DNA from 2 places in the Collinsella sp. AF18-8LB genome. Region 1 is predicted to be linked to the other one. Evidence: riboswitches for the same ligand, from Rfam matches in the RefSeq annotation. Region 1 holds a riboswitch; the other holds the start of a gene.

Evidence for each region. A riboswitch is a leader RNA that binds a small molecule or an ion and turns the genes downstream of it on or off. The one in region 1 is predicted to bind thiamine pyrophosphate.
Region 2: it holds a riboswitch for thiamine pyrophosphate, as region 1 does, so the genes downstream of both, thiC (phosphomethylpyrimidine synthase ThiC) here and thiM (hydroxyethylthiazole kinase) in region 1, are expected to answer to the same signal.

Annotation. Positions count from the first base shown of each region.
Region 1 covers NZ_QRWU01000002.1:205,574-220,611, forward strand. The annotation lists gene DWX25_RS04580 (tRNA (cytidine(34)-2'-O)-methyltransferase) at 1-95, opposite strand, end outside; gene DWX25_RS04585 (GTP-binding protein) at 197-1,327, opposite strand; gene DWX25_RS04590 (arsenate reductase family protein) at 1,414-1,755, opposite strand; gene DWX25_RS04595 (flavodoxin family protein) at 1,941-2,564, opposite strand; gene DWX25_RS04600 (patatin family protein) at 2,822-3,691, shown strand; gene DWX25_RS04605 (thiamine phosphate synthase) at 3,792-4,487, opposite strand; gene DWX25_RS04610 (thiamine-binding protein) at 4,484-4,825, opposite strand; gene thiM (hydroxyethylthiazole kinase) at 4,829-5,668, opposite strand; TPP riboswitch at 5,720-5,830, opposite strand; gene DWX25_RS04620 (HAD-IIB family hydrolase) at 5,892-6,800, shown strand; gene DWX25_RS04625 (LysR family transcriptional regulator) at 6,811-7,707, shown strand; partial or broken gene DWX25_RS09655 (5-methyltetrahydropteroyltriglutamate--homocysteine methyltransferase) at 7,864-8,154, shown strand; gene DWX25_RS04630 (hypothetical protein) at 8,240-8,995, shown strand; gene DWX25_RS04635 (uracil-xanthine permease family protein) at 9,118-10,452, shown strand; gene DWX25_RS04640 (alpha/beta hydrolase) at 10,514-11,179, opposite strand; gene DWX25_RS04645 (NCS2 family permease) at 11,317-12,630, opposite strand; gene DWX25_RS04650 (peptide deformylase) at 12,825-13,244, shown strand; gene bsh (choloylglycine hydrolase) at 13,488-14,453, shown strand; partial or broken gene DWX25_RS04660 (KUP/HAK/KT family potassium transporter) at 14,533-15,038, opposite strand, start outside.
Region 2 covers NZ_QRWU01000003.1:130,412-145,449, forward strand. The annotation lists gene polA (DNA polymerase I) at 98-2,848, opposite strand; gene DWX25_RS05305 (aminopeptidase) at 3,015-4,412, shown strand; gene DWX25_RS05310 (YaaA family protein) at 4,515-5,324, shown strand; gene DWX25_RS05315 (hypothetical protein) at 5,364-5,885, opposite strand; TPP riboswitch at 5,948-6,064, shown strand; gene thiC (phosphomethylpyrimidine synthase ThiC) at 6,056-7,390, shown strand; gene thiD (bifunctional hydroxymethylpyrimidine kinase/phosphomethylpyrimidine kinase) at 7,571-8,401, shown strand; gene DWX25_RS05330 (pentapeptide repeat-containing protein) at 8,463-9,068, opposite strand; gene DWX25_RS05335 (SGNH/GDSL hydrolase family protein) at 9,154-9,813, opposite strand; gene DWX25_RS05340 (TIGR02452 family protein) at 9,889-11,019, opposite strand; gene DWX25_RS05345 (Bax inhibitor-1 family protein) at 11,158-11,853, opposite strand; gene DWX25_RS05350 (hypothetical protein) at 11,936-12,274, opposite strand; gene DWX25_RS05355 (inorganic phosphate transporter) at 12,524-13,573, shown strand; gene DWX25_RS05360 (DUF47 domain-containing protein) at 13,641-14,264, shown strand; gene DWX25_RS05365 (nitroreductase family protein) at 14,545-15,038, shown strand, end outside.

The sequences.
Region 1 (15,038 bases):
ACCAGGTGCAAGCGAGTGCCAGTGACCACGCAGGTACGGCCGATATTGCCCGTATTGGCCGGAATCTCGGGCGCATACAGCACGATATTGAACATGAATCTCCTTGGCTCAGAATGAAAAACCACCACGAAGGGGACAGGCACCTTCGTGGTGGTTTGGCGGTTACGTGGGCGGAAAAATGCTAGCTTCGTTAAACCTAGGCGCGGTGCCAGTCGGTCAGGCAGGCATCGAGCGCGGCGATGAGCGCGTCCTTGTCCATATGACGGCCGATGATGCACAGGCTCGTCATGCGGTCGCCCATCTCGTCGTCCCAAATCTGCATGATCTCGGGGTTCTCGTCGATAATCTTTTGCTTCTCGCCCTCGGGCGCAGAATCGACAAACAGCCCGTTCTCCATCAGGCGCATCTGGTGGCCGGCCTGCTCAAACATGTAGCACATGTCCGGATCGCCGGTCTGCCACAGCGGACCCTTAACGCGAATGACCTCGCTGGGCCACTCCTGCTCAATAAAATCGGTGAACTTCTGCAGGTCAAACGGCTTGCGGCGCGAGTATACAAAGGTCTCGATGTCGTACTCGAGTACCTCGGGGTCGTCGTGCTCCTCGGGATGCTCCATGGCCTCGATCCAAGCGGCGGAGTTGTAGGCGCGCATAAAGTCGAAGCGGTCGGTATCGAGCAGCTCCTCCATGGGGACCTCGCCGTTTTGGGCCTCGACAATCACGGCGTCCTTCTGCAGGCTGCGCACGATGGCCTTGAGCTCGGCGATCTGCTCAGGCGTGACGGTATCGGTCTTGTTGAGGATCAGCGTGGAGCAAAACTCGATCTGCTGGATGAGCAGGCTCTCGATGTCGTCCTCGTCGATATCCTCGGCCAGCAGGTCGCGACCGCCGTTGAACTCGTCGTACATGCGGGCGCAGTCGACCACGGCCACGATGTTGTCGAGCGCGAGCTTGGGCTCGTCGCCCACCTTGGCCTCGTCGCAGAAGCTCGAGATGGTGTAGGCGATGGGGATAGGCTCGCAAATACCCGAGGCCTCGATGATGATGTAGTCGAACTTGCCCGAATCGGCGATGCCCTGCAGCTGGTTGGCCAAGTCGTCCGAAAGCGTGCAGCAAATGCAGCCGTTGGTGAGCGGGATGAGGTCGTCGGTCTCGGAAAGGCCGCCGTCGGCGATGAGGCTGGCGTCGACGTTGATCTCGCCGATATCGTTGACGATCACGGCGGCGCGGATGCCGCCGTCGTTGGCGAGGATGTGGTTGAGCAGCGTGGTCTTGCCGGCACCGAGGTATCCGGTAAGCATGATGATCTTCACGGGCTTGTTGGGCATGTGCCCTCCTTTGTTAGACATGGCTTACAGCTGAATCTTATGCCAAACGCCTGCTCTTATACCCACGCACGGGCAAATAACACAGGCTACTCCCAGGCTCCCCATACGTCGGGACAATAGCCGACGGTGGCCTTTTTGCCGTTGCGCACGATGGGTTCGGCCAGAACCTGCTGGTTCTCGAGCAGCTTATCAAAGCGCTGACTGGGGGTGAGATGCTGGATGAGCGCGAGCGTCTCCTCGTCCTTGGCTTTGGGGTTGAGCAGCTTGTCGATGCCGCCGACCGCCTGCATCACGCTCGTGAGCTCGCCCTTGCTCATCTCCTTTTCCTTAAGGTCGATAAACTGCACCTTAATACGGCGCTCCTTAAAATAACGCTGCGCCTTCTTGGTATCGAAGGACTTTTTGGTGCCGAAGATTTGAATATTCATGTATTTGTTCCGCCGTTCTAACGAACGGCGGTCACCTCGACGCTGCAAAGCCATCTGATGGGCAATCTGCCTTTCAATCGTCGGGCGCGGGCAAAAGCCCAGCGCCCTCCTCTTTCAAGGCACCTTGCCTCATCAGCTGGCTTTTCGCTGACATTGACAGAACATCAAGGTGACCACCGCTGGAATTATCGGATAAAGTTGGTCCTAGCGCGATCGGCCTGGGGGGCTTCGATGCCGGCGGCCTTTCCCGCCTCGATGCAACGCAGTAGCCAGGCCATGTTATTGCCGATGTTTCGCATGGTGGCGAGGCCCTCGGCGTCTTGGGTGGCCTCACCCGGCATGGCACCAAAGACGTTGTTCCAGTAGGTGGATGCTACCACGGGCATCTGGTTGATGGTGAAGTACTTGTTGAGCACGTCGAAGGTGGTCGACGTGCCGCCGCGGCGGGCAACGGCGACAGCGGCGCCCGGCTTGTGCGCAAAGGCCTTGCTGCCTGCATAGAATGCGCGGTCGAGTGCCGAGAGGATGCGTCCGCTGGGATGTGCGTAGTAGACGGGCGAGCCAAAGACAAAGCCGTCTGCCTGCTCGGCAGCGGCAATCAGCTCGTTGACCACATCGTCGTCAAAGGTGCAACGGCAATCGAGCTTGCCGCACTGGCCGCAACCGATGCAATCGCGAATAGGCTTGGCGCCCAGCTGAAACATCTCGGCCTCGATGCCCTCGGCGTTGAGCTGCTCGGCGACCTCGGCGAGTGCGCGGGCCGTGTTGCCGTTTGCCTTGGGGCTGCCATTGACCAAAAGAACCTTCATCACAAACTCCATCTGCTATCGGTGAATTCTGCTGAGAATTATCTCACGTTGTGTGCGACGGCGTTGGCACGGTGCAGGCGATGTTTATTTCGCAACGTTCTTAAGGGCGTTCATGCCCAAGGCCATCTAGGGGCATTGCGGTGCGGCATGGGGATACATCGGGAAACGTTCGATAAATGCTTATAAACACGTTTTTGACGGCATACGTTGACAGATATACTTGTTTAGTTCAAAAGCATGAGAACGGAGATGGTTGCATGGCACAGCCAGATACGACGCGCACGGTGGGGCTTGCGCTCGAGGGAGGCGGCTACCGCGGTATGTATACGGCGGGCGTGCTCGACGTATGGATGGAGCATGGCTTAACCTGCGACCATATGGTGGGCGTCTCGGCGGGCGCGGCGTTTGGCTACAACTTTAAATCGCGCCAGATTGGCCGCGCCATTCGCTACAACAAGGCCTATTGTGCCGACAAGCGCTATGCGAGCGTGACGAGCTGGCTACGAACCGGCGATATGTTCAATGCCGAGTTTGCCTATCACGAGGTGCCTATCGAGCGCGATCCTATCGATCTGGAGGCATATCGCGCCTGCCCCATGCGGTTTACGTGCGTATGCACCGATCTTAAGACGGGGCAGGCCGTCTACCATGACCTGCCCTATGGCGACGAGCGCGATATCGAGTGGATCCGGGCGTCGTCGGCGATTCCCGTGGCGACGCGTCCTGTTGCCATCGAGGGTCGTAAGTACTTGGATGGCGGTGTTGCCGATTCCATCCCCAGCGCTTGGCTGTTTGCGCAGGGCTATGACCGCAACGTGGTGGTGCTGACACAGCCGGCGGGCTTTGTGAAGCAGCCCAATAGCGTGATGCCTATTCTGCGTCGCGTGTATCGTCACTATTCGGAGTTTGTTGCGGCGCTTGAGCATCGACATGAGGTCTACAACGCCACGCTCGATGACCTGGCGCGTCGCGAAGCCGCTGGCGAGATCTTTGTGGTGCGGCCGAGCGAATCGGTGAAGGTGCCGTCGCTGTGCCGCGAGCCCGATGAGCTCGAGCGCATCTATCAGATCGGCCGTCGCGATGCGGAGGCGACGCTGCCGGCGCTGGAAGCGTATCTGGCGGGGTAGGGGCCACGGCGGAAAGCGCATCCCAGAATGGACGTCCAAACTGGGATGCGCTTTCCACTATTGAAGATATGGGGCTGCGGAGCAGCTGCTTGGCATGGGCCTATGCCTGCTGCCAGGTATCGACGAGCTCCTTGGCTGCGGCGTAGGGGTCGTCGGCACTGCAAACGGCGCTCACCACAAAGAAGCCATCGACGCCGGTGGTCTTGAGCTGCGGAAGATCGGCCGTTTTGACGCCGCCGCCCACCACGATGGGCACGGGGCTTGCCGCATGGAGGGCAGCCAGGTCCTCAAAGCTCTTGGTGATGATGGAGCCGTCGGCCGCACGTCCGCAGTCGCGCTTGGTTTCGGTCTCATGGAGCGGGCCGATGCCCAGGTAATCGACCAGGCTCATGTCGGCGGTCTTGACGTACTCGAGCATCTCCTCGCAGCGGGCCGAAAGGCCCACGATGGCATCTGGGCCCAAAAGTTTGCGGCAGACCTCGACGGGGATGTCGCTCTGGCCAACATGCACGCCGTCGACAGCGATGCCCTGTTCGCGTGCGGCGAGTACGCAGTCAAGACGGTCATCGATCAGCAGAGCGACCTGTCCGGTTTTGCCGGCCTGAGCGATGGCCTGCGCGGCATCGCCCGTCAGTGCGATAATCTCGCGGGCACTTGCCACCTTGGAGCGCACCTGGATGCAGGTAAAGCCGGCATCGAGCGCCTGGGTCACCACATCGCTTACGGGGCGTCCGAGGGTGTTTTCGGGGCCGAGTACCAGGTAGGCCGAGATATCAAGGTCGTCGCGGATGCTCATCGTGCTTCCTCCTGCTTTTTGATCTGCGCTTCCATGCGCTCGAGTTTGCCGGTCATGGTGTCGGTAAATCCGGGTCGAATATCGGCTTTGAGCACGACTTCGGTGCGGATGCCCTTGCTCGCCAACACAAAGGTTGCGTCGCGCACGACCTGCATGACCTCGTCCCAGTCGCCCTCGATTTCGGTGAACATCGAGGTGGTGCGGTTGGGAAGGCCGCTCTCGCGAATGACGCGTACGACCTCGGCGACTTCGGCAGATAGCTCGTCGCCGGTGCTGCACGGGGCGATGGCCACAGCGACGAGTGTGTTCATGCCGGCATTGGTTGCGGGCTTGGTCATGGCTTATGCCTCCTCGAGCTCGAGTTGGTTATCGGCAATGTCCTGGGCGGTTGCGCGGTAGAGCTCGTCGATAAAGGCGACTTTAAAGCTTGCCGGGGCATCGGCAACGGCGGCGGCACGCGTGCCGGCAACGTTGTAGACGGCGGTGCCGCAGATGGCCGCCGTAAACGGGTCGGTGGCGCAGGCGTACACGGCCAGCACGCCGCCCTGCGAACAGCCGCAGCCGGTGATCTTGGACATGAGTGGGCTGCCGCCGTGGGACTTGGCAACGGTCGTGCCGTCGGTAATCAGGTCGACTTCGCCCGAGACCACTACGGCGCCGCCGGTGTAGCGGGCGAGCGCCACGGCGGCATCACGGGCGGCGTCTACCGTGTCGGTGGTATCGACGCCACGCACGCGGCTCAGATCGGCCGCTTCGCCCTCAAGGCCCCACAGTCCGGCGAGCGCGATAATCTCGGAGGCATTGCCGCGCACGATGGCGGGCTTGCACTGCTTGAGTTCGTTTACCAGTTGGGTGCGCAGGCTGCCGATGCCCAGGCCCACCGGATCGAGCACCCAGGGCTTGCCGGCGTCGTGTGCCGCCTTGGCCGCGCGGGGAATCGTCTGCTCGTAGATGGGGAAGAGCGTGCCCATGTTCAGATAGATGGCGCCGCCGCCGGCAACGAGTGCCTCGCCCTCGTCGGGCAGATAGACCATGGCGGCCGAACCGCCCACGGCGAGCTGCGCGTTGGCGACAAAGTCAATCGTTACCGTGTTGGTGATGGAGCCGGCCATGGGATTGGTGGCACGAATCTCCTCCACAGCCTTGACCACGTTTTGCTTAAGCTGTTCCGAATCGATCACTGCACATGCCTCCTTGGCATAGAAAAGGGGCGCTGTGCATAGACAGCGCCCCTAAAAAGGCGGCATGCTCCCTACGCCAGCATTAACTGACAGGTTCAAAGGATTGGGCCCCATGCCCTCTCAGCCTTGTGGTTTGCACCGCCGGCACTCCCGCATCGAATCTGTTGTTCCCTATACTAGCGCATCGGTACAATGGTTAGGATGAAAACGACTGGGGGACCTTATGATCAAACTCGTGCTGACCGATATGGACGATACGCTGATTCCGGCCGGGCATGACGGCGCCAGCGACTATGCCATCGAGGGCATTCATGCCATGCAGGCGGCGGGTCTGCACTTTGGTCCGGTTTCGGGTCGCCAACCGTCTGCGATGGGCTGGATGTTTAAAAATCATTCCGAGTGTTTTTCGACCGGTGCATTCTGCAACGGCCAGGTCATGTTTGTCGATGGCGAAGTGGTCGCCTCGCGTGCGACCGATAACGATGCGCTTATGCGCTTGGCCGCCTATCTGGAAGAAGAAACCGACGATACCTATCTGAAGGTATACAGCTTGGGTGATGGCTTTTGGGATAACGATGCCTATTGCGTGACACGTGATGCCGAGCGTGTGCGCCGCGCTATGGAATCGGGCGGCAATGCGTGGCTCAAGGGCGAAGAGGCCCCGTGCCGCCCTGTCGTCGATGATGCGCCGGTGTTCAAGGCGAATATCTGGAGCGCCCGTTCGCGTGAGGAACTCGCGGAGCTACGCGAGCACGTTGCCGCCGAGGTGCCGGAGCTCTCGCTTGTGTTTCCCAACAACCGTGTGCGCCTGTTCGACATCCTTCCGGCTGGTTGGGACAAGGGCTGCGCTGCGCTGGAGCTGGCGCGCGCTTTGGGCCTAACGCCCGACGAGGTGGCCGTATTTGGCGATTCCGATAACGACCTGCCCATGATCGATGCCGTTCCCAACTCCGTTGCGGTCGCCAATGCCAACGAGGCCGTCACGGCTGCTGCACGCTGGCATATCGGCGCTGCGGCAGATGATGCGGTTGCCGCAGCGCTGCATCAGATTGCCGCCTGCGCCGCGACGGGTGAGATGCCGTCATTTATGCGTCAGATGAACGCGGCAGACTTCGGCATCGCGAACGTCTAGGGAGAAAGCCATGAAGCTTCAGCAGCTCAGGTACGTTGTAAAGGTTGCCGAATGTGGCAGCATCACCGAGGCCTCGCGTCGCCTCTATGTGTCGCAGCCTTCGATTACCGCGTCGATTCGCGATCTCGAAAACGAGATGGGCGTGCATATCTTTGAGCGCACCAACAAGGGCGTCATTGTGTCCGAGGAGGGCGAGACCTTCTTGGGCTATGCGCGCCAGGTGCTCGATCAGGCTGATCTGCTCGAGGGTAAGTACAAAGGAGCATCCGAGCAGGTGCCGCATTTTAGCGTGAGCTGCCAGCATTACTCCTTTGCCGTCAACGCGTTTGTCGATGTGATCCGTGAGTTCGATGCCGCGCGCTACGACTTTACCCTGCGCGAGGAGCAGACTCACGAGATTATCGAGGACGTCGCGCATATGAAAAGCGAACTGGGCATCCTATATCTGTCCGAGCACAACCGCGAGGTCATCGAGCGCATGCTGGCGGCCAACGAGCTCGTGTTCGAAGGGCTCTTCTGTGCCACGCCTCATATCTTCGTCTGTGCCGACCATCCGCTGGCGGACCGCTCCAGCGTGACGCTCGAGGATCTGGAAGACTACCCGTTCCTGTCCTACGAGCAGGGCAGCTACAACTCGTTTTACTATTCCGAGGAGCTGACCTCGACGTTTGAGCGTCGCAAGAATATCCGCGTGCGCGACCGCGCGACGTTGTTCAACCTGGTCATGGGTCTCAACGGCTACACGGTGTGTTCGGGCGTGATTAGCCACGAGCTCAACGGCCCCGGCATTATCTCGATTCCGCTCGACGTGGACGAGTACATGGAGATTGGCATTATCACGCGCAAGAACACGACGCTCACGCGCTACGGTCGGGCCTATATCGACGCGATTCGTCAGCATATCTAGGCTGCTGTGTTCCCCACGGTTCAAGTCCCTTTATGGCAGTCCAGAGTGACATAGGAAGCATCTATATCAAACTGTTATAAACGTATATTTTACGATGGCCATATGAACGCTCATACTCTGTCCCGGTAAAGCAACCAATGCAAAAGGGAGATATCTATGAGCACTTCGATTCAACCGAACGCACCGTTTCGCGCCGATATCGTCGGCAGCTTTCTTCGTCCGCAGGCCGTAAAGGACGCTCGTGCTGCCTATACGGCAGGCACGCTTGATGCCGAGGGGCTTAAGGCCGTCGAGGACGATGCCATCCGCGATTTGGTGGCAAGGCAAAAGGCCGCCGGCCTGCAGGTCATCACCGATGGCGAGTTTCGCCGCAGCTACTGGCACCTCGATTTTATGTGGGGGCTGAACGGCGTCGAGCGTCGCACCTCGCGTACAGGCTATATGTTCCACGATGAGGAGACTACCGCCGACACCGCCGTGGTAACCGGTCCCATTAGCGGCGAGAATCATCCGTTCGTCGAGCACTTCAAATTTGTCAAGGCGCTCGAGGGGGGGTCAGGTCGCGCGACAGACCATTCCGGCGCCGATCCAGACGTTCTCCGAAGTCACGCTCGACCGCTGCGATGGCCAGCAGGAGAGCCTGCGCGCCGTCTACAAGACCGACGAAGATCTCGCCGATGCCATCGCCGCAGCATACCGCACCGTTATTGCCGACCTGTATGCCGCAGGCTGCCGCAACATTCAATTTGATGACTGCACCTGGGGCATCTATTGCGATGCCGACTTTGTGTCCAAGACCGGTATGAGCCCGGTTGACCTGCAAAAGGTGAGCGAGCTGGGCGTGGCGCTCAACAACGCCGCAATCGAGGGCAAGCCCGATGACCTTGTCATTAACACGCACGTGTGCCGCGGCAACTACCACTCTACCTATGCTTTTGAGGGCGGCTATGGCCCCATCGCGCCGTACCTGTTCGCACACGAGAACGTCGATGCGTTCTATCTTGAGTTCGATACGCCGCGTGCCGGTGGCTTTGAGCCGCTCAAGTACGTTACCCCCGGCAAGAAGGTCGTGTTGGGCCTGGTGACCACCAAGGCGGCAGAGCTCGAGAACGAAGACGCCATCGTCGAGCGCATCCGCGAGGCGGTAAAGTACGTGCCGCTCGAGAACCTGTATCTGTCTCCGCAGTGTGGCTTTGCCAGCTGCGAGATTGGCAACAAGCTGACCGAGGACGAGCAGTGGGCAAAGATTGCGCTGGTCAAGCGTATTGTGGAGCGTGTCTGGAAATAACGATGCCGTTCGCAGGCGGCGGCGCGTGCGAGGCGCTGCGTATCGCGTACAATGGTTCGGATCGTATCGTTCGGGCAGGTTATCCGATATGCCCGATCGCCCTTCCATTCGAAAGGACATCAATGTCCCAGTTCTCGACGCCCGCCGTTAGCGATGCCATCTACGACGCATCGTCGCTCGGCCGCCCGCGCATGTTCCTGCTCGGTCTGCAGCACCTGTTTGCCATGTTTGGCGCCACGGTGCTGGTGCCCGTGCTCACCGGTCTCTCGGTGTCGGCAACGCTTTTGTTTGCCGGCTTGGGCACGCTGCTGTTCCACTTCCTATCGCGCGGTAAGGTGCCGGCATTTTTGGGCTCATCGTTTGCCTTTATTGCCGGTTATGCCGCAATTGCGCCCAACGGCGAGGCCGAGCTTTTGCCCTACGCCTGCCTGGGCGTTGCCTGCGCCGGTCTGCTCTATCCGGTGCTGGCAGCGCTGTTCCGCGCCTTTGGCGCCAAGCGCGTTATGCGCTTCTTTCCGCCGGTGGTGACCGGCCCCATCGTCATTTCCATCGGCCTGATCTTGGCAAGCTCTGCTATCGCCAACTGCCAGACCAATTGGCTTGTTGCCGTTGTCGCTGTGGCCGTCATCGTCATCTGCAATATTTGGGGCCGCGGCATGGTCAAGATCGTGCCGATCCTGTTGGGCGTCGTGGTGAGCTATACCGTTGCGGCTGCGTTGGGTGAGGTCGATTTTTCGGGCGTTGCCGCCGCTCCGTGGGTCGGTCTGCCCATCGTGTGGGACAACACCGTGTTTGCGCTCTTTGGCCCGCAGTTCGATAGCGGCCTTGCCACGACGGCCATCATTACCATTATGCCGCTGGCCTTTGCGACCATGATCGAGCATATCGGTGACATCTCGGCTATCGGCTCCACTTGCGAGCGTAACTACATCGCCGATCCTGGTCTGCATCGCACGCTGCTCGGTGACGGCCTTGCCACGATTCTGGCTTCGCTCTTTGGCGCTCCGGCCAACACCACCTATGGCGAGAACACCGGCGTGCTCGCCCTGACGCGCGTGTTCGACCCGCGCGTGATCCGCATTGCCGCGTGTTGCGCCATCGTGCTTTCGTTCTGCCCCAAGTTCGCTGCGGTCATCGCAGCCATGCCGGCATGCGTTATCGGCGGCGTGTCGCTCGTGCTCTACGGCATGATCAGCGCTGTGGGCGTCCGTAACCTCATCGAGAACCAGGTCGATTTCCAGAACAACCGCAACGTGCTGGTGGCGGCTCTGGTGCTTGTGCTTTCGCTCGGTATTGCGTACAGCACCGCCGGCGCCATCGTGCTGGAGCTGGGCGGCGTGACGATTTCGCTTTCCGGTCTTGCCGTGGGCTCGCTGGTGGGTATCGTGCTCAATGCGATTCTGCCCGGCAATGATTTTGAGTTCGATACTTCTGAGCTTGAGGAGGCTGTTAAGTAGCAGCTGCGTTCAGCTAAAACAAGATATGGTGCCCATGCGTATATGCGCGTGGGCACCATTTTTAATGCGTCAGTATCCAGTGGATGCCGCGCGCCATGCGCAGGTCAGTTTGGGCAAAGTGATTGCCGGGGTTGAGCTCCAGCGTTGTTGGAATGTCGCGCTCGATAAACAGCTCTTCCATCGCGCGCGTATCGTCGAGTACGTGCCGCATCATGCGGTTGGGCGTCTTGGTTTCCTTTTTACCGAGCGACAGATAGGCGGCGTCGGGCGTAGCTGTCATCGTGCGCTCGCGCGCGTAGTCGATAAAGCCGGGGAACCACAGCGACCCCGATGCACTCGCCGCGCGCTCAAAGACATCTGTTTGCCAAAGTGCCCACAATGCAAAAAGACCCGACAACGAGTAGCCGGCAACGCCGCGCCAGGAGGGCGGTTGCGGGAGCGATGATTCGGCCTGGGGGATTATCTGCTTCAACAACTCGTCAAGAAAACCAGCAGCCTGTCCGCCAAAGGGCTCGGCATCTCGTATAGTTCCGTCGCATGCCCAGGGGCTCAGCTCGCGATTCCAATCGAGCCCTCCAATGGCGACAAGGGCGAACGGCGGGCAGTCGAGCTCTCGGCAGCGCTTGTAGACTTCACTACCGTCGCCCATGGCAACGGGGAGGTAGATGACGGGCGCGCCTTCCACACACTCTGAATAAACGGTTATCTGCTTATGATGTGCTACCAAGGCAGGCTTCTCTCGGTGTTGTGATATTGACAGCCTCAATTGTCGCACGCTGGTACGGGGACAGACGCTAAAAGAAAGGCACGGAGCCGCTCGATGCGACTCCGCGCCTTGTTGTTTTGCGTTAGCAGACTATGCCGTTACGCCACGAAGAAGTAGACGAGGAAGGCAAGGGCTGCGATCCACATGAGCGGCTTGATCTTGGAGGCCTCGCCCTTAAAGAGCGCGACGACCACGTAGGCGATAAAGCCCAGGCCAATACCGGCAGAGATGGAGTAGGTGAAGGGCACGCCGGCGACAATCATGAACGCCGGGAAGCCCTGCGACACGTCGGACCAGTCGATCTCGGAGACCTCGCTCATCATGAGGTAGCCGACGTAGACCAGGGCGCCGCAGGTGGCGGCACTGGAAACGATGGAGACGACGGGGGAGAAGAACGCAGCGAGGATGAACAACACGCCGGTGGTGACGGAGGTGAGGCCCGTGCGGCCACCGTCGGCAGCGCCGGAGGTGGACTCGACGAAGGTGGTGATGGAGGAGACGCCCATAAAGCCACCGGCAGCGGCGGCCACGGAGTCAACGACCAGGATGGGGCGGATGTCCTCGACATTGCCGTCCTCGGTTAGGAACTCGCCCTGCTTGGCGACGGCCATCGCGGTGCCCATGGTGTCGAAGAAGTCACTCATGAGCAGCGAGAAGGCAACGACGAGCAGCATCGGGTCGGTCAGAACCTTCACGATGGCCATGTTGCCGTCGGTGGTGCTGGCAAACGGGGCGCCAAAGGTCGAGAAGTCGAGCGGGGCGATAAGGCCCTCGGGCGCATGGGTGACGCCCAGCGGGATACCGGCGATAACGGCGACGATGATGCCGATGAGCAGCGAGCCCGGCACGTTGCGGGAAGCCAGGGCAACCGTCACGACGATGGAGATGATGCCGACGATAAAGGTGGGGGAGGTGATGTCGCCCAGGCCGACAAGCGTACCGGCGCCAGCGGTGATGATGCCGGCATCGCACAGGCCGATCATGGCGATGAACATGCCCAGACCAACCGAGATGGCGTGGCGCAGGACCACGGGGATGGCGTCCATAATGGCCTCGCGCAGGCCGCAAAGGACGAGCAGCAAGATGACGACACCCTCGAGGAAGATAACGCTCATGGCCACGTGCCAGTCACCGCCGCACATGGTGGTGGTGATGCCCGCAATCATGGCGTTGATGCCCAGACCCGACGCGCAGGCGAGCGGGCGGTTGGCGAAGATGCCCATGCAGATGGTCATGATGCCGGCGCCCAGACAAGTGGCGCAGGCGAGCGCTCCCGCATCGATGCCGGCGCCCGAGAGCACCGCGGGGTTGACGGCGATGATGTAGGCCATCGCCAGGAATGTTGTCAGTCCAGCGCGAAGTTCGGTCCCGATTGTGGACTTGCGCTCACTGACGTGAAAAAGTTCGTCCATGCATACCCTTTCCTTGTTCGGCCCCGAGTTTAGGCCGATTGACACGAACTTCCTTACTATATCGCCTTTTTATAGTTAGTGTTCCTCGCATGTTGATGTTCGGCGCTTTGGGGGCAGACGTGCGGTATTTTTCGTATGAAAATGTGTAGGTACCGTATACTTAAGCGGTTACAACGAACTCTTTGGAGGAACGTATGATTAAAGAGCTCTGCCGCGACGAGGTCATCCTGTCCCAGCGCTGCGAGGTTGCGACTGTCGAGGACGAGTCGGTCGCACAGGACCTGATCGATACCATTAAGTCGCTCGAGGATGCCGGCTGCCTTGCCGCCAACCAGATTGGCGTCACCAAGAAGGTCTGCGTCTATCTGGACGATGCCGGCGAGCCCCACGTGCTCTACAACCCCCGTCTGGTGTTTGGCCTGGGCGCCAGCAAGATGGAGGAGAGCTGCCTGACGCACGACGAGATCACCAAGTCCACGCGCTACATCAAGTGCAAGGTTGCCTTTGACCAGATCGTCGACGGCAAGATGAAGGAGTGCCGCCGCGACTACGCGGGTTTTGAGGCACAGATGATCCAACACATGATTGATCACTGTCTTGGCAAGTTGGTCTAAGGGGACCAAAGCACCGCACCTTGCCGCTCAATCGTCGCTCGCGTACCTTAAGTACGCTTCGCTCCTCTTTCGTGGCAATCTGCGGCACTTTGACCCCTTAGACGACCTGCGGGGTTGACTTGGTTGGGTCTATCTTGCTTGTAAAGTCCGGGTATGACATTGTTGTCATGTCCGGTCTTTTTGTTTAGCGCTCCTTTGTTTGGTGACAATGAGCCTAGTAAGAACATTGAGCTAGGAGGCGCTATGTGCACGAGCATTCGATTTACCGATAATTCTGGCCACATGTATCTAGGCCGCAACCTCGACTGGAGCTTTGACTACGGCCAACAGGTTCGTGTGATGCCGCGCGGGTTTCACATTCCGTATTCGTTTATCGACGATGCGTCGGCGGCACATGCGGTAATCGGCATGTGCATCGATTACAAGAACTATCCCATGTTTTTCGACTGTGGTAACGATGCGGGTCTGGCTGTGGCGGGGCTTAACTTCCCCGGCTATGCCGAGTATGCCGAGGGCCCGGTTGATGGAAAGACCAATATCGCGGCCTATGAGTTTCCCCTGTGGGTGGCAGCGACGTTCTCGACGGTCGATGAGGTCGAGGCCGCGCTGCGCGACACGGTGATTGTCGCCAAATCTGCCGGAGAGGGGCTGGGCGTGTCGCTGCTCCATTGGATTATCGGCGACAGCCAGCGCAGCATCGTGGTCGAGATGATGGCTGACGGCCTGCATGTATACGACGATCCGGTCGACACCCTTGCCAACCAGCCGACCTTCCCGTGGCACATGGAAAACCTGCGCACCTATATCACAGCCACAAGCGATTTTCCGCAGACGGCGACATGGCGTGGCGCCGAGCTCAAACCCTATGGCGCGGGTGCCGGCATGCGCGGCATTCCCGGTGACTGCTATTCGCCGAGCCGTTTTGTAAAGGCGGCGTACCTCAATGCCAATTACCCGCAAAAGGAGAGCGAGGCCGAAAACGTCGTCCGCATGTTCCGCTCACTCGAGGGCGTGGTGATGATTGAGGGGGCCTCCAGGATGGGCGATGGCAAGTTCGAGAAGACTATCTACACCGGATGCTTTAGCGCGCGCACGGGCAATTATTACTATGCGATGTATGAGGATCCGTCGATTCGCTACGTGAGCCTGATGGATGCCGAGGGCGCGAGCCCCGATAGGCTCGTGGTTCCCGAGCCGCGTCGTTCGTAGCCGTTAGCTTTACTGCAATGCAAAGCGGCCCTGCGTCTCTCGTGAGGTGCAGGGCCGCTGTCGTTGATTTGTGACGTCGCTAGAAGTTGGCGTCGTTGAGTTGTTCGTTCTCAAGACCGTCGAGCTGTTGCTGTTCGGGCGTATCGGCGACACTCTCGAGCAGCTCGGTGGGATCGACGTTCATGTCCCTACCGGCCTCGTTGCCGTTGACCAAGTCGTCCGAGAAGATGTCGACTTCCATTTCCTCGGCCTCTTCGATCTGAACCTCGAGCGGCACCTGGGTGCGCACGAGCTTAACGGCCGGGCGCATGCGGGCAAACAGCGGCACGTACTCGATGATGATGGCCGAGTTCTCAAGACCGTACCAGCGTGCCGGGCTTCCGCAGGCGCGGCGGACGGCGTACTTGATGGCCATCACGCGGTGGTCGTTGCGGTTGATGTCCGTTTCGGGGGCGAGCATCTTGCGCAGCATGCAAAAACGGAAGTCGCCCACGTTGCCGCGCGTCTCATAGATGGAGTAGGTGTGGTGCTGCGGCGGCAGCTCGCCCGATGCCATCAGGTCGCCAACGATCTGGCGCAGGTAGG
Region 2 (15,038 bases), on a different contig from region 1:
TGGTTACTGTGGGACAAATTAATCAGTAGTGTTTGTCCCAAATCTTAAGTATGTGGGGGCTTGCGTCTTGGGCGAGCTTGCCTTACGGAGTGCTTTCCTATTTGGCGTCGGCCCAGGTTATGCCGGTGCTGGCTTCGGCAATGAGGGGTACGCGGAGGTCTACTACGTGCTCCATGACGTCGCGGACCATGGCGGTGAGGCGCTCGACTTCGTCGACGGGGCACTCAAAGTCCAGTTCGTCGTGTACCTGCAGAATCATGTGGGCGGCAAAGCCCTCTTCTTCCAGGCGGCGGCTTACGCGGGTCATCGCGATCTTGATGATGTCGGCCGCGGTTCCCTGCATGGGGTGGTTCATGGCCGTGCGCTCGCCAAAACCGCGGAGCTGCGGATTTTTGGCCTTGAGCTCCGGAATATGGCGACGGCGGCCGTACATGGTCTCGGCGTAGCCCGTCTGCTTGGCACGTGCCACCACGTTGTCGAGGAACGTGCGCACGCCCGGATATGCCTCGTAGTAGCGGTCGATCATGTCGCGTGCCTCGGCCATCGAGATATGCAGCGACTGCGACAGGCCGTAGGCCTGCTGACCGTACACGATGCCAAAGTTCACGGCCTTGGCGCGGCTGCGCAAATCGGGCGTTACCTCGGACACCGGTACGCCAAACACGCGCGCGGCTGTCTCGGCATGGAAGTCCTCGCCCTCGTTAAAGGCACGCACCAGGTGCTCGTCACCCGAGAGATGCGCCAACAGACGCAGCTCGATCTGCGAGTAGTCCACCGCCAAAAAGACGCTTCCCTCGCCTGCCGAAAACGCCGTCTTGACGGTACGGCCCAGCTCCGAGCGCGTCGGGATGTTCTGCAAGTTCGGGTCACTCGAGGAAAGACGACCCGTCGCCGTGATGGTTTGGTTGTACGTAGTGTGCACGCGACCGTCACCGCGACGCAGCGGGCCCAGTGTGTCCAGATAGGTGGACTTGATCTTGGACTTCTCACGCCAGTCCAAGATCAGACGCACGATTTCGTGGTCACGGGCAAGGTCGCTCAGTACCTTGGCGTTGGTCGAATAATAGCCGCGCTTGGTCTTTTTAAGGCCCTTGGTCGGAAGGCCCATCACGTCAAACAGCACGTGCGAGAGCTGCATGGGACTGCCGATGTTAAAGGTCTCGTCACCGGCCAGGTCGCGAATGCTCCGCTCGACCTCGGCAATCTGGGTCTCCAAGCCCTCGGACAGACTATGCAGACGATCGGGGTCCACGAGCATGCCCGCGCGCTCCATCTTGGCAAGCACCGGCACGAGCGGCATCTCGATGCCATCGAACACGTTGGCGGCGTTCTCGCGGGCCATGCGGTCGCGCAGCGGCGCCACGAGCGCCAGCGTCAGGGCCGCAGTGCGGGCGGCAGGCGCAGGAGCGTCCTCGCCAGCACCCTCCGCACCGCGCGCCGCAGGCAGCGCCATCTGCAGATAGGTATCGGCCAGATACGCCTCATCAAACTCGGAGCGGTCGGAATCCAGCAGGTAGGCGGCGACCACGGTATCGAAGATGCGCGTGGAGTCAACGGCCAGCGGATCCATGAGCTCGGACTCAGAAGAATCGATGGGCGAAAGCTCATGCAGCAGCGCCTTCATATCCGGGCTCGCCACACGGCCTTCCATAAACAGGCGCGCGAGCACACCGGCGATCACGCCATGGGCAACGTTAAAGCCATCGACCTCGGCAGGCGTAGCGCCGTCGTCCTCCTCGAGCGCAAACAGCCCCTTGGACGTCGCCAGCCACAGTGTACGCGTTAGGCCAAAAAGCGCGCCCTCCTCCTTGTCATCGTCCACCACAGCGGCAATCCACTCGCCCGCATCAATCGCGCGAGCGACCTCGGCGGCGGCAGCAGCAAGCGCCTCGGCATCGCCGGCGGCGGCACGCAAAACAGCAGGTATCTCGAACGTGCTGGCAGCGGCCGCAGCCCCGCCCTCGCCGCCAATCAGCGCCAAAAAACGGTTCTGCATGGCCGTAATGCCGAGCGTGCCCAGCGCAGCGGACACCTCGTCGGCAGAAAACGCCGGGAAGGACGTCGCATCAAAGTCGAGCTCGACAGGCGCGTCGGTACGAATGGTTGCGACCTTGCGGCTCAGCAGCGCGTCGTCGATATGCGCGCGCAGGTTCTCGCCCATCTTGCCCTTGACCTCGTCGGCATGTGCGATGACCTCGTCCAAACTGCCGTACTGCGCGATGAGCGCGCTCGCCTTTTTGGGGCCGATGCCCGGCACGCCGGGAATGTTGTCGGAAGTATCGCCCTTCAGGCCGTAAAAATCGGGCACGAGCGCCGGTGTAATGCCGTGATACAGGTCGTCCACGCTCTCGGGCGTCATAATCGCCACGTCGGACAGGCCTTTGCGGGTCGAGACCACGTTGACGTGCTCGGTCACGAGCTGATACATGTCGCGGTCGCCGGTCACCAGCAGCATGTCGCAGCCGGCTTCCTCGCCCAGGCGCGCCATGGTGCCCAGGATATCGTCGCCTTCCCAGCCCTCGGACTGCAAAATCGGCACGTTGAGCGCAGCGAGCAGCTCCTTAATCATGGGGAACTGCGCGTGCAGGTCGGGGTCCATGGGCGGGCGCTGCGCCTTATACTGCGGCAGCATCTCCATGCGCACGCGCGGCTTGCCCTTATCAAACGCCACGACCACACCGTCGGGGTTAAAGGCGTCGATCATCTTGAGAAACATGTTTAAAAAGCCAAAGATGGCGTTGGTGGGGCGACCGTCCGGCGCGTTCATGGTGGGCGGCACGGCGTGGAAGGCGCGGTGCATGAGCGAGTTGCCGTCGATAACGGCAAAGGTGCGGTGCTTGTCAGACATATTGAATACCTCGCTTTGGGCTGGGCACGATTTGCTCCCACCAGTTTACACGCTCCCCGCCTCGCGGCCACCGCACATCAAGCTCCCCCACCACCGCGCGCCCGCGCGTGATACGATGGCTCGCGGTACATTAACCAGCACGATCGATCCGAAAGGAGCCTGCGTCATGGAGCGTCCCTGCGCATGGAAAAAGTACACGCCACAGCAAATCGAGGAGCTCGAGGAGCTTTGCCGCGGCTATAAGAAGTTTTTGAGTGAGAACAAGACCGAGCGCCTGTGTGTCAAGGCCGGCATCAAGATGGCCGAGGAGGCGGGCTACGTCGACCTGGAGACCGCGATCGCCGAGGGCCGCGAGCTCAAGGCAGGCGACAAGGTGTACGCCGCCAACCACGGCAAGGACCTTATGCTCGTCAACCTTGGCACCGCCCCGCTCGAGCAGGGCTTTAACATCCTGGGCGCCCACGTGGACTCGCCGCGCCTGGACCTCAAGCAGAATCCCGCCTTCGAGGCCGGCGACATGGCCTACCTCGACACGCACTACTACGGCGGCGTCAAGAGCTACCACTGGGTGGCCTCCCCGCTCGCGCTTGTGGGCGTCATCTGCAAAAAGGACGGCACCACCGTCGACATCAACATCGGTGACAAGGCCGACGACCCGGTCTTTACCATCTCCGACCTGCTGATCCACCTCTCGAGCGAGCAGATGGCCAAGCCCGCCAAGGACGCCGTCGACGCCGAGATCCTCGACGTGATCGTGGGCGGCCGCCCCGTCAAGTTTGACGAGGACGACAAGGACGCCCCCAAGGAGCCCGTCAAGCAGATGTTCCTGGATATCCTCAAGGAGCAGTACGACGTCGAGGAGGAGGACTTCCTCTCCGCCGAGATCGAGGTCGTGCCCGCCGGCCCCGCCCGCGACATGGGTCTCGATCGCTCCATGATTTTGGGCTATGGCCACGATGACCGCGTCTGCGCCTACCCCTCCATGCTCGCTCAGATCAACGTGGCAGACGTCGAGCGCACGAGCATCACGCTCATCGTCGACAAGGAGGAGATCGGCTCCGTGGGCGCCACCGGCATGACGAGCCGCTTCTTCGAGAACACCGTCGCCGAGATCATGACGCTCGCCGGCGAGAGCAGCCCGCTGGCCCTGCGCCGCGCACTCGCCCGCAGCCGCATGCTCTCCTCTGACGTGTCCGCCGGCTTTGACCCGGGCTATGCCGGTAAGTTCGAGACTAAGAATGCAGCTTTTATGGGTCGCGGCCTGTGCTTTAACAAGTACACGGGCAGCCGCGGCAAGGGCGGCTCCAACGATGCCGACGCCGAGTATGTGGCCCTCATCCGCGACATCATGGACGAGGCCGGCGTGGACTTCCAGACCTGCGAGCTCGGCCGCGTCAACGCGGGCGGCGGCGGCACCATCGCCTACATCATGGCCGAGTATGGCATGAACGTCATCGACTCCGGCGTTGCCGTCCTGTCCATGCACGCCCTGTGGGAGGTCGCCAACAAGGCCGATATCTACGAGGCCTATCGCGGCTACAAGGCCTTCATCGAGCGCGCCTAACCAGCCCTTCATCAGTTGCGGTGAAATACGGACTAAACTGGCCCATAAACGGCCCAAACAGACCGTATTCCACCGCAACTTCCTTTTGGCAGAGGAGAGTCCATGCTGCAGGTCATCATTTCGCCCGCCAAGCAGATGCGCGCGGCCCAAGATGCTTTTGAAGTCCTGGGCATTCCACCTTTTGCGCACGAGACGGCTCGCCTCCACCGCGCACTGCTAGATATCGAACGAAATGAAGGCAGCGGCGGCCTGCAAGCGCTATGGAACGTGAGTGACAAACTGCTGGGGCCTTGCCTCAACACCCTGCATGAGTTCGGGCCCATCCTGAAAAACGGCAATCTCGACAATCCCGAACTCGCCCGTCACCTCTCCCCTGCCGTCATGTCCTATCACGGCATTCAATACCAGAGCATGGCGCCCGAGGTGATGGATTCCGCGCAGCTCGCATGGCTACAAGACCATCTATGGATCCTCTCCGGCCTCTACGGGTGCGTTCGTCCCTTTCATGCCGTCGAACCGTATCGGCTGGAGATGGGCGCGAAGCTCGCCGTTGACGATGCCCGAGACCTCTACGCGTTTTGGAGCGACAAGCTCGCGCGGGCTATCGCCCCGGCGGACTCAAACACCACGATCGTCAACCTCGCCAGCGTAGAGTATGCCAAAGCCGTTCTGCCCCACCTCGCGGGCGACGCCACGGCCGTCACATGCCTCTTTGGCGAGGGTATCCGCAACGGGAAGCCCATCCAACGGTCGACCGCCAGCAAAAAGGCGCGCGGCTCCATGGTGCGGTGGATGGCAGAAAACAAGCTCGAGGATGTAAGCGGGCTCACCGCGTTCGACGTTGGTTATCGTCACTTTCCCGAACTTTCAAATAAAAACACTTTGGTCTTCCTGAACGAACAGGCCTTGTAGGACCACCGCTACTTTGAATGTGCTACCTAGGCACGGCGTCTATTCCGCCAAGCCGTCGGCTTTGGCAATTTCATTTGTCGAGCCGTCCTGATAGGTAATCTTGACGTGCTCCACCTCGGACACTTTGACGCCCGACGGGGGCTCCAGGCGCCATTCCGTCAGCGCGATATCCATCGTCGTGGGCACATCCCCTTGATCTTTGAGCTCGACCAACAGCGTCTTAAGCGCCGCATCGAAGGTCACGCGCTCGATCTCTTCACCAGGAATGGAACCACCGCTCAGCTGCAGCTGGACAAATCCATCGTACGGATACCAATAGTCGCCCGGAACGGCGAGCGTATTGGCATTACCGCCAGCACTCCTCACCGTCATAATCGGTAGGCTATCATCAGCCTCGAACTCCCATGCAGCGCCGCCGCGACCACCAAACGTCCAGATACAAAAGGCAATCACCAGCACGGCAAGCACCGCAAAACCAATCGCGACAAGGCCATGGTGCGCACGGCTTTCCTCGGCCGATACATCCCATTGCGTCTCTCGATATAGATGCTTGTCTTCCATGTTCGCCTCCCCGCAAGCACGCTCGTTGGCCCAATCGTACCCATTCAGGCTATACTTGAGCCCATGACATAACGGGGAGCTTGCAGGACAAGACGGCAGGCTGAGATTGGGCGCGCCCGCCCTGACCCGCAAACCTGATATGGGTAATGCCAACGAAGGGAGCCGTGCCAATGAGCACACAGACCGAGCCCAAGCTCGTCACGCAAATCGACTTCGCCCGCGCCGGGCAAATCACGCCGCAGATGAAAGAAGTCGCCGAGCGCGAGCATCGCGACCCCGAGTACATCCGCGAGCGCGTGGCCGACGGCCGCATCGCCATCCCCGCCAACATCGTGCATATCAAAAAAGGCTTGCGCGCCTTTGGCGTCGGTGAGGGCCTGTCCACCAAGGTCAACGTCAACCTGGGCATCTCGGGCGATAAGGCCGATGCCGCCGAGGAGTGGAAGAAGGTCAAGATCGCCGAGGACTTTGGCGCCGACGCCATCATGGACCTCTCCAACTCGGGCAAGACGCGCCAGTTCCGCCAGCAGCTCATCGACGAGACACCGCTCATGGTGGGCACCGTCCCCATGTACGATGCCATCGGCTACATGGAAAAGCCGCTGGTCAAGCTGACCAAGGACGATCTGCTCGAGGTCGTGCGCGCGCATGCCGAGGACGGCGTGGACTTTATGACCATCCACTGCGGCATCAACAAGTCGGTCATCAAGACCTTTAAGGAGACTGGCCGCCTCATGAACATCGTCAGCCGCGGCGGCTCGCTGCTGTTTGGTTGGATGGAGGTCACCGGTAACGAGAACCCCTTCTACGAGTTCTACGACGAGGTGCTCGAGATCTGCCACGAGTACGACGTGACGATTTCGCTCGGCGACTCCTGCCGCCCGGGCTGTCTCTACGACTCCAACGACGCAACCGAGACCGCCGAGATGATCGAGCTGGGCAAGCTGTGCAAGCGCGCCTGGGCCGCCGGCGTCCAGGTCATGGTCGAGGGTCCGGGTCACATGGCGCTCGACGAGATCGCCGCCAACATGAAGCTGCAGAAGCGCCTGTGCCACAACGCCCCGTTCTATGTGCTGGGGCCGCTGGTGACCGATATCGGCGTGGGCTACGACCACATCACCGCCGCCATTGGTGGCGCCATCTCCGCGAGCTCGGGTGCCGACTTTTTGTGCTACGTGACGCCGGCCGAGCACCTGTGCCTGCCCAACGCTCAGGATGTGCTCGATGGCCTCATGGCCACCAAGATTGCCGCACACGCCGCCGACATCGCCAAGAAGGTACCGCACGCCCGTGACATGGACGACAGGATGGGTCAGGCACGCCGCAAGCTCGACTGGGACGCCATGTGGAAGTGCGCCCTCGACCCGGTCACCGGCAAGAAGCGCTACGAGGAATCCCCCGCCGCCACCGAGGGCACCTGCACCATGTGCGGCAAGATGTGCGCCGTTCGCACTGTCAACAAGGTGTTCGAAGGCACGACGATCGACCTCGGCATGGAGGACTAACTCGTCGCCACGATTGCTTTTGGAAGCACCGCGACGTCGACCGTTGTTGACGTGTGAACATTTTCTTGCATTTGCGTAAAGATTGCACCGCCCGCCCGGGTTCGACATAGAGTCGGCCCGGGCATCTTTATAATGCTAGCTTAAAGACCCATTTGATTCCGACCGAACAAGGGAGCGAACATGGATCGCAGCAAGGTACCTGCCGTCCTGTCCATCGCAGGATCCGATTCCAGCGGTGGCGCCGGCATTCAGGCCGACATCAAGACCATTACGGCGCACCGTCTGTATGCCGAGACGGCCATAACCGCCATCACGGCACAAAACACCCTGGGCATCACCGCCGTGCAGAATATCTCGCCAGATATCGTCGCCGCGCAGATCGACGCCGTCTTTGACGACATCCGCCCGAGCGCCGTCAAGATCGGCATGGTTTCTTCTGTCGAGATTATCGAAGTCATCGCCGACCGCTTGAGCGCCTGGAACGCAACGAACGTGGTCGTGGACCCCGTCATGGTAGCCACCTCGGGCGCTCGACTCATTGCCGAGGACGCGGCCGAGGCGCTCACGCGTCGCCTGTTCCCGTTGGCGACCGTCATCACACCCAATATCCCCGAGGCCATGGCACTGCTCGACTACGAGGTCGATTCCGAGCGCACGCAGCAAAATGCCGCCATGCTCCTCACCCGCCGCTTTGGATGCGCGTCTTTGGTTAAAGGCGGACATCTTGTCAACGAGGCCAACGACGTGCTGGCGGAGCCCGCGCCGCTCGATGACGAGGGCAACCACCTGGGCGATCCGCTCACCACATGGTTCCGTCACAAGCGCATCGAGACCGGCAACACGCATGGCACCGGCTGCACGCTCTCGTCCGCTATCGCCTGCGCGCTGGCCCAGGGCATGGATCTTGCCGACGCCGTCAACGCCGGCAAGGCCTACCTAACGGGCGCCCTCGCCGCCGGCTTTGACATGGGCAAAGGTTCCGGCCCCGTCAACCACATGTGGAATTACTAGCCCTGCAGCAAAACCACCACAAAGGGGACAGGCACCTTTGTGGTGGTTTTTCTTTTAACACTTAATCGTCTGCGAGTTGGATGCCGAGCAAGCCCGAAAGTGCGAGCGCTTGTTCGGCATTGACTGTCAGGCCACGCAACTCACGGTAGTCACCCGAAACAACGGGAGCCTCAAACGTGCAGCGCGATACATCAACACCACATAGCGGTGTCTTGAACACATCAACTCGCGTCAGGTCGCAGCTATCCAGGCGCAGCTGCCCCAACTTGGCCCCCTGGAGCGCCGCCTCGGTCAGGCGCACATCGCACGCCGTGATGGGGCCAATGCGTCCCTCCGAAAGGTTCGCGTAGCTCAGGTCGCATGATGCAAACGAAACGTTCGACAGGCGCGCCTTGACCAAGTTGAGCCCCGGCGCCGAGCAATCAACAAAGTCGCATCGGTTGAGCCAGCAGCCTTCCATATTGCAGCGGATAAAGCGACAACCGCGAAATACGACGTCACGAAACGTCGAACCACTCCAGTCGACGCCATCGAATACGCAGGAGCGGAACACGATGCCGTCAAAGGTCGCACCGTTCGCCACGTCATAGGCGAGCTCCAGCTCCTCAAAAGCGGTATTTGAGACAAGCTCATCCCCCTCGGCAAACAGGTCAATGAGCTCATCCATGCCCATGTGGCAGCCAAGCCGCTCGTTTACCCGGGCAAAACCACCACAAAAGTGCCTGTCCCCTTTGTGGTGGTTTGGGGCTGCGCTACTCACCGAGCATCTCTTGGAGCTTGGCTGCCACGGCATGTCCCAAGCTCTCGTGGCTTTCGGGCATCATATGCAGATAGTCGATATCGCCCGGCTCGGCAAAGTCGGCGGCATTCAAAAAGTCGCAGCCAAGCTGCTCGGCTACGTGCGCGTAGTACTCGGCAAAATGCTCCGAGGCCTCGACGGAATGCTCGTCAAAATCGGTCATATACACATCGGCGATTTGCGGCTTGATCTTGATGGGAGCCATCAGCAGAATGCGCGGACAAGGCGCAGCGTCGGTCCACGAAAACGCGCGGACGGCGCGAATCAGCGCCATGGCGCCACGGGCTATATCGGAAGCCGTCACGTTAAAGACCGTCTTGCAGTCGTTGGTGCCCAGCATGATCACAATGGCGTCCAGCGGCTTATGGGCCTCGAGCAGCATCGGAAGCGCGCGAATGCCGTTGAGGTTAGTGTCCAGGTGGCACATATCGTCGCGCACCGTCGTGCGGCCGTTGAGCCCCTCCTCGATCACATGCCAGCCCTCGCCCAGGTCACGCTGCGCCACGCCGCACCAGCGCACATCCTGCGCATAGCGCACCGCGGTGCCGTCGCGCATACCAGCCGGATCGTAACCATAGGTGTTGCTGTCGCCAAAGCATAGAACGTTTTTCATCGTAAGCTCCCCACTCAATAAAAAGCCGACGGGAGCAGCCCCCGTCGGCTCGGCATGTCGCATCACGCGCACAGTTTACAAGTATTTGCGCCAGTCGTCGTCATCCTCATCGTCCTCGGCAGCGGCCCGAGCCTGCTCGGCGGCACGGGCGGCCGCAGCGCGGGCGGCAACCTGGGCATAGGACTCCTCGTTGCGCTCGGGGAAGTTTGCCAACACGTGCTCGAACTTGGCGAAGTCCTCGTCCCAGCGCGTAGAGGGCACAGCAAAGAAGACCTGCTTGACCTTGAAGTCGCCCGATGCGAGCTCCTTGCGGAAGAGCTCAGCCACGGCCTCGGCGTCAAAGCCGTTGTTGTCGCAGCCCCATGCGCCCAGCACGAGCTTCTCGCGACCCAACTCGTCGCAGATGGCGAGTACAAAGCGGATACGGTCGCGCAGGGCATCCAGCAGAGCATCGTCGCTCACGCGATACTCCTGGCGGGCGCGCTTAACGTTGGGCGCGGCGGCAACGATCACGTCGGCATACGCATGCACATGGTTGCGGTCGAAGCGCACCGCGGGCACCACCAGCGCGCGGTTGCGGTACAGCTCGCAGTTGATATTGCGGCGACGGTTCTCGCCGTACCACTTACGCTGCTTATCGAGGACATTGTACAGATACGAATCGGCACAGAGCGCGGCCTCCTGGCCCAGATAGCCCTGGATGTAACCGCCGCCCGGATTGGTAAACGAGGCAAAGGCAAGCACGGCCATGTCGCAGAACTGCGCATAGCCACGGCCGTTGTCCAGAATGGCCTGCGTGGCGGAGGCATCAAGCACGGTGACCTCGGGCAGGGTCGGAGCGGGCTCCTCGGCAGGCACGGGCTCGGTCTCTGCGGGCTCCTCGGCAGACGCAGACTCGTCCGTGACCTCGGTCTCGACGGGCGCGACCTCGGTGGCCTCGACCTCGGCAGCGTCAGCCTCCACAACCCCAGCAACCTGCTCCTCGGCAGCCGCCTGGGCCTTGGCCTTCATCGCCGCGACAAAACCGGCAGGCATACCGTCGAATTCGCGCACGCCGGCAAGCGAGCGCTCGATATCCTTGGCACACGCCTCGGACACAGTTGCCACGTGACGCTCGGCGGCCTTGACACGGGCCTCGCGCTTGGGGTTGGGCTGCCCTGCGCGGCCGGTCCTGCGGTTACGGTTCCTGTTGTCGACGTCTGCCATAAGTGGTCACCTTTCCTGTCGCTGCCGTTATCGGCTTTTTCCCATCCATGATACCCCGCCACGTACAAAAAAGACGGCCCCGAAGGACCGACTTTCGCATTGATTTACGCGCGCGGCAAGCACCGCTGCAACTCGCCGCTAGTCGCGACGACCAAGGATATTCAGGATGCGCAGGAACACGTTGATGATATCCACGAACAGGTTGGACGCCATGAGCACCGCATTGGGAAGCGTGGGCGGCACCGTCGTGGCCACATAGGTGTCGTAGCCAATAAAGCCGGCGAACACCACAATCACGATCAGGTCGGTGATGGTTTGCGAAACGCCCATAAACATCAGCACGATCTCGACCAGGATCGTGGCAAGCAGAATACCAAATCCGATGCCATACACACGCTGGAAGAACTTGGGGAAGGTCACGCCCAGCGCGCCAAAGACAAAGGTAATGGCGGCGGTGGCGATAAAGGCGGTGTTGATGGTGGGCAGGTCGTAGTTGGCAAGGCCAAACGACGCGGTCAGGCCAAAGGTGCTCGCAAAGATCACGTAACCCGTGAGCGACAGGCCCACAGACTGCTTGCCCGCGGCAGCCGACATCATGACAATGCCGACGATGGTCAAAATAAACGAGCCAAAGACCAGCGGCAAAGCGGCGCCACTCATCATCATGCGGGCAAACGCCATGGTGCTCGTAAAGTAGGCGCCGGCACCCATGGCGCAAAAGCCCAAAAAGATCAGGGCGGACATGACAAGGTTGTACGCACGCGGCGACATCTCCTTGGCACGGCTTGCACCGGTCTCGATGGGGCCGTTCTGATAGCCCTGGATATCATTCATGCTTTCGTCCTTTCAGATAGCGCCGCGACAGCAGCGCCTTAAGCGACAAGATTTCTGCCATTGTACCCAAATGCCACACGTTTTACCTGCGGCGCCCACCCTCGAGCGTGCAGTCAAACGCCCAGACCCACCAACGCATCACGTGGGTCTGCAAGCCGTCCGGCCGTTCGCGCGCCTGGTCCTCCAGATACAACTCGGTCGCATGACCGCCAAAACGAACCTTATAGGTTGCCGTACGAATGCCGTGAACCGTCAGGCCAAACCCAGTGGTCGAGACAATCTCGTCAATCGTAAAGCAGCGACCGTCAACCCAGCAGACGGTGACCGGCACGACTTGTCCGCCCGCGAGGATGCGAGCCACGACGTCCACATACTGCTTGTGCACGCGCCGAGTTTTGCCATCTGTCTGTCGATATTCCATGCCCCTATTATCGAACGCATGTTTGCATATTGTAAAGCGAACAGGCTGTGGTTTTGGCGTGTCGGACCGCATGCGCACGTCCGCACGACGTGTTAGCAAAAAGAACACCGGAGGTCAACAGGGCTAATATTCAATTTTAGTACCCAAAAATTCACTTCTCCCATCAGAACTCGGTAAAGAAACCCGCAGGAGGTGATACGATTTATCATGTTTTTGTAACGTTTCTGCAAACTTCGAGAAAGCCCATATATGGACGTAACGTTCTCAACCTTCCTCGGCCAACTTGTGTCGAACCCAGTCCTTGCCGTCACCGTGATTCTCGCGCTCGGCGCCATCTTCGTCAACGGATGGACCGACGCGCCCAACGCCATCGCGACCTGCGTCACTACGCGTTGCATGCCCGCCCGCGCTGCCATTCTCATGAGCGCCGCATTCAACTTCCTCGGCGTGCTCATCATGACGCACTTTAACGCGAGCGTCGCCAACACCATCTCACATATCGTCGACTTTGGCGGAAATAGCACCATGGCGCTCGCGTGCCTGTGCGCGGCGCTGTTCTCCATCGTCGTCTACGGCGCCACAGCGTCGCGTTTTGGCATCCCCACCTCGCAAAGCCACAGCCTTATCGCCGGCCTGACCGGTGCCGCTATCGCCCTCGGCGGCGCGAGCAGCGTCAACGTCCACGAGTGGATGAAGGTCATCTACGGCTTGGCGCTCTCCATCGGCCTGGGCTTTGTCATGGGCTGGGTCCTGTGCAAGCTCGTCTCGATTCTTTTTGCCGCCGCCAACAGGCGACGTGCCAACGTCTTCTTTAAATACGCTCAGATCGCGAGTGCCGCGGCCATGAGCTTCATGCACGGCGCGCAGGATGGACAGAAGTTCATCGGCGTGCTCTTTTTAGGCGTGGCCTTCGCCAACGGCCAGACGAGCGTCGGCGATGCCGGCATCCCCATCTGGATTATGCTGCTGTGCTCGGCCACTATGGGTATCGGCACCAGCGTGGGCGGCGAGCGCATCATCAAGTCCGTCGGCCAGAGCATGGTTAAGCTCGAGAAGTATCAGGGTTTCTCTGCCGACCTCGCGGGCGCCGCGAACCTGCTACTTGCCACCCTTACCGGCATCCCCGTGTCATCCACGCACATCAAAACCTGCGCCATCATGGGCGTCGGCGCCGTCAAGCGCCTCTCAGCCATCAACTTCGGCGTCGTCAAGGACATGATGTTCACCTGGTTCTTCACCTTCCCCGCTTGCGGACTCATCAGCTTTTTCATGGCCAAGCTGTTCATGATGTTCCTCTAGTCAAACCGAGTGTCCATCCGGACCGCAACACTTCGCCTACCCGTCTTCGCCTCGAAAGGACCCACCCATGGCAAAGAAACCCAATTCGTTCTACTTTGACAACTACGTCGCCTGCGCCGACCTCGCCGTCCAGGCCGCCGAGCTGCTTACCCAGATTTTTGAGAACTTCGATCCCGCGAAGATTCACGATATGCTCGAGGAGATGCATGCCATTGAGCATGCGGCAGACAAGAAGCACCACGAGCTTGAAGACGCCCTGCTCACCGCCTTTATCACCCCGCTCGAGCGCGAGGATCTGAATTTGATGAGCTGCTCACTCGACACCGTGCTCGACCGCATCGAGGGCGTCGTGCAGCGCGTCTACTTCACCAACATTCAGAGCATCCATCCCGACGCCATCGTCATCGCCCACAAGGTGACCGACGCTTGCCGCGCCATGAAGGACCTGATGGTCGAGCTGCCCAACTACCGCAAGTCCAAAACGCTGCGCGAACTGGTCATCCAGATCAACACCATCGAGTCCGAGGCCGACGAGCTCTACATCAACGCCATGCGCAACCTGCACGTCAACGGCAAGGACCCGCTCGAGGTCATCGCCTGGCGTGACGTATATGCCTTCCTGGAATACTGCGCCGACTGCTGTGAGAATGTGGCCGATGTCGTGGATTCGATCGTCATGAAGAACAGTTAATTGGGGGTACGTGTCCCGGCGGCGAAGGGCCGGCCACGGTTTGCTTTCTCACTCCGGCTGCTTTGCAGAGTCGTTCGAAAGTAAACCGTGGCCGGCCCTTCGCCTTACGTACCACCATTGGGAACTTTGGCTGATACTTTGAAAGCGATGGGGCTTTTGTTAGCAGGGCCTTTGGGCCCGGTTGGGAACTTTGGGACCGCCTCAAACGTTTGGCTGGATGGTGCTTTGGGTACCCTTTATTTTGCTTTGGATCGATTCGTTGACTTTGGAGGGCTTGGTTATGGGTTATTTGGATTTGGCTCGTGGTCGGTATTCTTGTCGTTCTTTTGAGGATCGGGCTGTGGAGCAGTCGGTGGTGGATGCTGTTGTTGAAGCTGGACGGATTGCTCCTTCTGCTTGTAATAATCATCCTTCTCGTGTGATGGTGCTGGATACGCCCGAGCTGTTGGAGAAGGCTGCTGCTTGTCAGCCTCGGTTTGCTCGTGATGGGTCTATCTTTGGGGCTCCGCTTGTCTTCCTCATTTGCAGCGTTACCGATGATGCTTGGGTGCGCCCGTATGATCAGATGAATTCCAGTGAAATCGATACGTCCATCGTGTGTGATCAGATGATGATGGAGGCCACCGAGCAGGGCCTGGGAACGTGCTGGGTGTGCCATTTTAAGCCCGAGGTGGCCCGTGAGCAGTTCGACCTGCCCGAGGGTGTCTATCCCTATCACATGCTCGTCTGTGGCTATCCTGCCGACCATATCGCCGACCCCGAGCATCGAGAGGC